2 regions of the Virgibacillus sp. FSP13 genome follow, and region 1 is predicted to be linked to the other one. Evidence: riboswitches for the same ligand, from Rfam matches in the RefSeq annotation. Region 1 holds a riboswitch; the other holds the start of a gene.
The links. Region 1 has a riboswitch for S-adenosylmethionine ahead of ACW2QC_RS10850 (methionine ABC transporter ATP-binding protein). Riboswitches for the same ligand answer to the same signal wherever they lie in the genome.
Positions count from the first base shown of each region.

Region 1 (3,842 bases):
TCGGGAATTAAACATCAAGGATAAAATTAAAGAAGCGACAACAGAAGAAATGGCGACAATACTCGCATCTGATGGGATGTTAATAAAACGACCAATTGTTACGGATGGGCAAAACGTAACGGTTGGATTTAAGGAAGAAACGTTTGCTGAAATTTGGCTATAGAAAATAAGCTGAAATACTAGAAATAAAAGCTGTTACCTTGTATAGTAATAGTGCAATTAATTAACGGAGGGATTTCAATGAGCTTACCAAAAGACTTATTATATTCAGAAGAACATGAATGGGTAAAAAAAGAAGATGACAAAGTACGTATTGGAATTACAGATTTTGCACAAGATGAACTCGGCGATATTGTCTTTGTTGAGCTACCAGAAGTAGGGGACGATATCGAAGCCGATGAGCCTTTCGGAAGCGTCGAATCTGTTAAAACTGTTTCGGAATTGTACGCACCAATCAGTGGAAAAGTGGTTGAAGTGAATGAAGAGCTAGATGATAGTCCAGAATTTGTAAATGAATCTCCATACGAAAAAGCATGGATGATCGTTGTTGAGCCATCTAATCAATCAGAACTTGACGAACTATTATCAGCTGAAAAATATGAAGAAGTTATTCAAGAAGACTAATCACATAATCATTCAATAATTTTAGGCTGGCTTGCATCTTTGAAAAAGGATGTAAAGTCAGCCTTATTCGCATCATAGTATTGTTATATAGGGCTGTTCAAAAGGTGCAATAATAAGTATCTATGCGATCGTAAAGGAAACTTTGCTAGATCTAGGACAATTTGGAGAAGTCAATTTTAGCTTTCAGACCTGCCAGTCTATGCTGTGGCGATCTTACTTGTGATTTGTTACTTTTTGTACATATACTTACGAATCATATTGCTTGATTCCTTAAGGAGTGCTATGTGATGATGACACATGAATCGGAAAAGGTTATTATTGTCGAAGGTCTTACGGACAAAAAGCAAATCAAAAAAGTAATCACGGACGATGTGGAGATCATTTGTACAAATGGTACACTCGGTGTGGAACGATTTGACGAGCTTTTATATACGTACGATTTAGACAATAAGGATGTTTTTATCTTAGTTGATGAAGACAATTCAGGGATTAAATTACGCAAACAGTTAGCGCGCGAGTTGCCACATGCCGAACATATTTATGTTAGCAGTGAATATCGTGAAGTTGCAACAACACCTGAGCAAGTACTCGCAACTGTCTTAGTAGCTAAGTCTATTGCGGTTAATCCGATATTTTTGATTTAGGGTGATTCCTTTGCAAGAGATAACAGCGGAAGTGTTACAGCAAGATCATTATTTATTATTTGTTCATACTCCTTTTTGTGGAACTTGTGCATTAGCTAGAACAATGCTGGATAAAATTGAATCTGTTCATCATGAGCATATTTTTTATGACATGAATGCGTCGTTTCATCCTGAATTTATGCAGGAAAATCAGATTGAAAGTGTACCATGTCTGCTAGTTAAAAATGGCAATGAAGTGCAAGAAAAAGTATATGCTTTTCATTCGATTGCCAATATTTATAGCTATTTAGTGAAGTATAAGCCGGAGCTATTCGTTGGGAACTGACGATTATGAACTAACGAAAGAATGTTTTATATTGACATAGAGAAATAAGCGTGCTATCATCAATTTTATCAATTTAAACGAATTTAAATCTCTTATCTTGAGCGGTGGAGGGACTGGCCCTGTGAAACCGCGGCAACCTTCAAACTTAAATGTTTGAAAGGTGCCAATTCCTGCAAAGTAACACTTTGACAGATGAGGGAACGAAAAGGCATATATTACGTCTTTCTGTTCTCTTACAGAAAGACGTTTTTCTTTTTATGAACAACTTGGAAAGTATAAAATTTGAAGCGCTATTTTAGTTTTGTGACTTGGTAGGCCTTGTCCAGCTCCAGCGCCCAGCGACTAGCAGATCTTTTTGGTGGGGCGAACGGAGTGCAAACGGTTTTCGGTGGGACGAATGAAATGCAGTCCCAGAGTGCTCCAGTTTGTACATCGCTACCGGGCGTTTGCGCTTTTCTGAATTAGGAGGAATACTTGTGATTTCGATAGAGAATTTAAGTAAAGTTTTTACATCCAATAAAAAGCAAATCACGGCTGTTGATGATTTAACGCTTGATATAAAAGAAGGGGATATATTCGGTGTTATTGGCTACAGTGGAGCGGGAAAAAGTACGTTTGTCAGGCTGTTAAACCGCTTGGAGGATCCAACACATGGCCGTGTGACCATTGATGGGCAAGAAATTACCACACTAAATTCAAACCAATTGCGTATAGCTCGGCAAGAAATAGGAATGATTTTTCAACATTTTAATTTACTATGGTCGCGGACAGTAAAGGATAATATTGCATTTCCTTTGGAGATTGCAGGTGTTCCAAAGGCTGAACGGGAGAGCAGGGTTAATGAGTTAATTCAACTGGTGGGCCTTTCTGAACGGGGTAATGCTTATCCATCACAATTAAGTGGTGGACAGAAGCAACGTGTCGGAATTGCTAGAGCGCTTGCCAATAATCCGAAAGTTCTACTCTGTGATGAGGCGACATCTGCACTTGATCCGGAAACGACAAATTCTATTTTAGATTTATTAGTGGATATTAATCAAAAGCTTGGATTAACGATTATTTTAATAACCCATGAAATGCACGTTATTCGTAAAATTTGCAAACAAGTTGCTGTAATGGAAAACGGTAAAATTGTGGAACAGGGTGATGTTCTTGACGTATTTTTACGACCAAAACAGCAAGTGACGAAAAAATTTGTGGAGCAAGTAATGGGGACTCAAGATGAAAATGAAGGTGTAAATGAGCTGGTAAATACCTACGAACACGGAAAAATAGTTCGACTTCATTTTATCGGTGAAACAACCAATCAAGCATTAATAAGCCAAGTGGCTAAAAAATTTGCTATTGATATAAATATTTTACAAGGGAAGATTACACAAACACAGGCAGGAGCCTATGGAACCTTGTTTGTACAAATGGAAGGGAAAGCAGAGGAAATGGATAAGGCGATTGATTTCATCACCCAAACCTCAGTAGAAGTGGAGGTTGTCCGTGATGCTAACTAATTTATTTCCAAATCTTGACGTGCAGGATTTTTGGACAGCAACATATGAAACCTTTTATATGACGTTACTTTCGTTAGTTGGAACATTTATATTAGGGATTCTACTTGGATTACTTTTGTACCTAACAGCGAAAGACGGTATTTGGCAGAACAAGTTTCTTAATCTTATTGTCGCAACGATTGTGAACGTATTCCGCGCGATTCCTTTTATCATTTTAATACTATTGTTATTCCCGTTTACTGATTTTCTTATAGGTACGATCCGTGGCCCAAACGCTGCATTACCAGCACTAATTATCGGGTCAGCACCATTTTATGGACGACTTGTTGAAATTGCTTTAAAAGAAGTGGATAAAGGTGTTCTAGAAGCAGCCAAAGCGATGGGAGCCAAAACACGCACGATCATTTTCCGAGTATTATTACCGGAATCGATGCCAGCACTTATTTCAGGTATCACGGTTACCGCGATTGCCTTAATTGGTTACACCGCAATGGCTGGTGTTATCGGAGCTGGCGGTTTAGGAGATTACGCGTACTTTTACGGATTCCAACGACGTGACTTTGACGTTGTATTCGTTTGTACCATATTAATTGTTATCATTGTATTTATTTTTCAATTCATTGGCGACTTTGTTTCCAATAAATTAGATAAAAGATAAAAAGGAGAGAATTATCATGAAAAAGATTTTAGCTATTGTTTCTGTATTAACGATTCTTGTATTAGCAGCATGTGGTGGAGATTCGG
Region 1 is NZ_JBSVKG010000010.1:78,698-82,539, reverse strand. Features, by position in the region: gene ACW2QC_RS10870 (arsenate reductase family protein) at 1-163, shown strand, start outside; gene gcvH (glycine cleavage system protein GcvH) at 241-624, shown strand; gene ACW2QC_RS10860 (toprim domain-containing protein) at 915-1,268, shown strand; gene ACW2QC_RS10855 (thioredoxin family protein) at 1,279-1,593, shown strand; SAM riboswitch class I at 1,683-1,792, shown strand; gene ACW2QC_RS10850 (methionine ABC transporter ATP-binding protein) at 2,070-3,098, shown strand; gene ACW2QC_RS10845 (methionine ABC transporter permease) at 3,088-3,756, shown strand; gene ACW2QC_RS10840 (MetQ/NlpA family ABC transporter substrate-binding protein) at 3,773-3,842, shown strand, end outside.

Region 2 (3,842 bases), on a different contig from region 1:
TTTGGCATCGTATCCTTCATGTATGACCGATGTTTCAAACTTATTGTATTTTTTTGGCATCCCCATTCTCCCCTTTAAATCTGTTTATCTACCTCTATCATAACGGAAACCCATCATTTTTGAAAGCGTTTTCCAATATTTATATAGGCGTCTTAATTGCTTTTTTTAAAGTAAACTTCTAGAATTGTCTTACTTTATTTGAATCGTTTTTAGATAATTGGGGGAGTACAATATGAATCGTTCAGAAGAGAAAATGGGGATTATCTACACCGCTTTCGCTTATTTGCTTTGGGGATTCTTACCAATTTATTGGAAGCTAGTAAAAACTGTCCCTGCTGGCGAAATCCTTGCACATCGAATTGTCTGGTCATTCCTTTTTATGGTCGTTGTTATTTTACTTTTGCGGAAAAGTTCTGGATTCATTGCAGAGTGTAAAGTGATTTTAAAAGACAAAAAGAAATTATTGGGCATCACATTTGCCTCCATTGTCATCAGTATCAACTGGTTAACTTATATTTGGGCGGTAAATAATGATCATGTTATCCAGGCAAGCTTAGGGTATTACATTAACCCACTTGTCAGTATTTTGCTGGGAATCATTGTTTTAAAGGAGCGGTTAACGCGAAAACAGTTATTATCGTTTGTTATCGCTGGGATCGGTGTCATTAACCTTACTGTCAGCTATGGCGTTTTTCCCTGGGTATCGTTACTACTGGCAGTAAGTTTTGGCCTGTATGGATTGCTGAAAAAAACAGTTGATATCAGTGCCATGTTCGGCTTAGCAATTGAAACATTAATTGTAACTCCAATTGCACTTATTTATTTACTAGCAATACCGAATGGTGCATTTGCTTTTAATAACATTTTTACTAGTACATCACTTTTATTAATTGGTGCGGGTGTTGCAACAGCTGTCCCGCTTTTATTATTTGCAAGTGGGGCAAAGCAAATTCCTTTATCCATGGTTGGCTTTTTGCAGTATATTGCACCAACCATCATGTTGATCCTTGGTGTCTTTCTCTACCATGAAACATTTTCAACGGCACATTTGCTATCATTCTCGTTAATTTGGATTGCCCTCATTATTTACATGGGCTCCGCTCAGCGCCGACCTGTTAAAAAAGTACAAAAGCGGGCTTCTAGTTAAGTAAGTACCGGCAAGAGTTTAAACTTTTCTAAAAAAAGGTGTTGACGAACATACGAAATCAGTATATAATTCTTGTTAAATTAAATTTTCAAATATTTTAATCTCTTATCAAGAGCGGTGGAGGGAATAGGCCCTGTGAAGCCCGGCAACCATCAGGCTAGTACGCTAGCTGTGAAAGGTGCTACATCCTACAGGTCAATCATGATCTGGAAGATAAGGGGAGGAACCGTAAACGATACGCCCTCTTCTTAGGAAGAGGGCTTTTTATATCCCCTCCTCTCCCATCCAATTTGACCGTTCGTTTTCACCACATTCATAAGGAGGAATTATTTATGGCAAACTTTCATTTTCACGATCAAGAAACCGTATTACTTCATGGGGGGCAGGAACCAGATCCAACAACCGGTTCACGTGCAGTACCAATTTACCAAACAACATCATACGTCTTCCGCGACACAGAGCATGCCCAAAATTTATTTGCCCTGCAGGAACCAGGCAACATTTACACACGAATCGGTAATCCTACTGTCGATGTCTTTGAACAGCGTTTGGCACAGCTTGAAGACGGTGTAGCCGCTGTTGGTGTATCATCTGGAATGTCTGCGATTACGTTGGCAATTTTAAATCTGGCTGGTTCAGGTGATGAGATTGTTGCTGACAGCAATTTGTACGGTGGAACCTATAACCTGTTTGCAACAACATTGCCCCGCTACGGGATCACGGTAAAATTCGTCGATGGTACTGATCTTGAAGAAATCCGCGGTGCAATTACAACGAAAACAAAGGCGATTTTTGGAGAAATAATCACAAATCCAAGCCTTAACGTACTTGATGTTAAGGCCGTAGCAGAGATTGCGCACGAAAACGATATTCCCTTAATTGTTGACAACACATTCGCAACACCATATATTACCCGGCCAATAACCTGGGGTGCTGATATTGTTGTACATTCTGCAACGAAATGGATTGGCGGACACGGAACAACCATTGGCGGAATCGTTGTTGATGGCGGGCGGTTCAATTGGGATAATGAGAAATTCCCAGGGTTTACCGAACCAGATGAAAGCTATCACGGTATTCGCTACGCTGACATCGGTCCCGCAGCCTTTGCAACAAAATTACGGGTACAGCTCTTACGCGATATTGGTGCATGCCTAAGCCCACAGAATGCATTTTTACTATTACAAGGGCTTGAAACATTGCACTTACGCGTGGAACGCCACAATAAAAATGCCGAAGAAGTTGCGACATATTTACAAGACCATCCGGCTGTTGAATGGGTTAATTACCCTGGTCTAGCCAGTCACCCATCACATCAATTAGCCAAAAAATATTTACAAAACGGGTTCGGCTCGATTATTACATTTGGTATCAAAGGTGGGCGTGAGGCAGGAAGAAAATTGATTGACGGCATTACAATCTGGTCCCATGTAGCAAACGTTGGCGATGCCAAATCATTAATTATCCATCCGGCTTCAACGACACACCAGCAATTAAGCCCAGCAGATTTACAACAGAGTGGTGTTACAGAGGAGCTTGTACGTCTCTCCATTGGTATTGAGCGGGTACATGATATTTTAGTTGACCTGGATCAGGCAATTGCTAAAGCAACCGATCACAAAGCCTTATTCAGTGAAACAAACGAAGATGCTGTAAAATGGCTGCTTTCTTCCCCTTTTGCCCGTGAGGCAGGGAATATCAGAAAGAAAGTCATTGCGGTAATCGGCAATGAAACGAACAATCTAAATAAAAATGCTACTAAACTAAAACAATTAGGCTTTCAAATTGTCCCGATTTCCAACCAAGAACAAACAAACAGTCAGGAAAAGGCGTATGCGCAGCTTAGCGATGTTCCATTTGACGTTGATGCCGTCTGGTTGGTTGAAGGTACATTACCATCAGGTACAATTGAGCAATTCATCAACAAACAAGGGAAAATACTTTGGGTTGAGAATCCGGACGTATCTGATCAAACAGTAGAAAATGCCAAGGCTGCTGGCATCAAGGTCATCACTAGGTTAAATCCTTACGATGAATTTGTCCGCTTACGAGGAAATGCGACAGTACAAGAAACTGTTGAGGTCTAACAGAACAATTACGAGAACAGGAGGTAAACATTCATGAAAACATTGTCAGTTGCAATCCTTGGCTTCGGTACAGTCGGCCGTGGTGTTTACGAAACGATTCAAAAACAGCAGCAGCGTTTGCAACAAATTGTGGGTACTCCTGTTCAAGTAGTTACTATCGTAATCGAACATCTGAAAAAGCATAAGGAAATCGCTCAGGATATCCACGTTACAACAGATATTAATGCAGTTATCACAGATCCAAACATTGATGTTGTGTTTGAAGCAATTGTTGGCAGAGAACCGGCGCACACCTATTTAACACAATGTATAAAAACTGGTAAACACGTGATTACAGCCAACAAGGTAATGTTTGCAACGCATGGAAAGGAACTAAAGAACCTTGCAGCAACCCATCACGTAAAAATTGGGTTTGAAGCTACAACAGCTGGTGGAATACCGATCATCCAAACGATCCAACAATTGCTTAACATCAATCATATCCAAAGCGTACAGGCGATCCTAAATGGAACTTCAAATTATATTTTAACGGAAATGAGGGAATCGGGTACCTCTTTTCCAAATGCTCTAAGGCAAGCACAAAATGCAGGTTATGCAGAATCCGATCC
Region 2 is NZ_JBSVKG010000011.1:13,834-17,675, forward strand. Features, by position in the region: gene megL (methionine gamma-lyase) at 1-60, opposite strand, end outside; gene rarD (EamA family transporter RarD) at 233-1,147, shown strand; SAM riboswitch class I at 1,250-1,367, shown strand; gene ACW2QC_RS11180 (aminotransferase class I/II-fold pyridoxal phosphate-dependent enzyme) at 1,480-3,234, shown strand; gene ACW2QC_RS11185 (homoserine dehydrogenase) at 3,268-3,842, shown strand, end outside.
Region 2: linked by a shared signal. The riboswitch ahead of ACW2QC_RS11180 (aminotransferase class I/II-fold pyridoxal phosphate-dependent enzyme) and the one ahead of ACW2QC_RS10850 (methionine ABC transporter ATP-binding protein) in region 1 are both predicted to bind S-adenosylmethionine.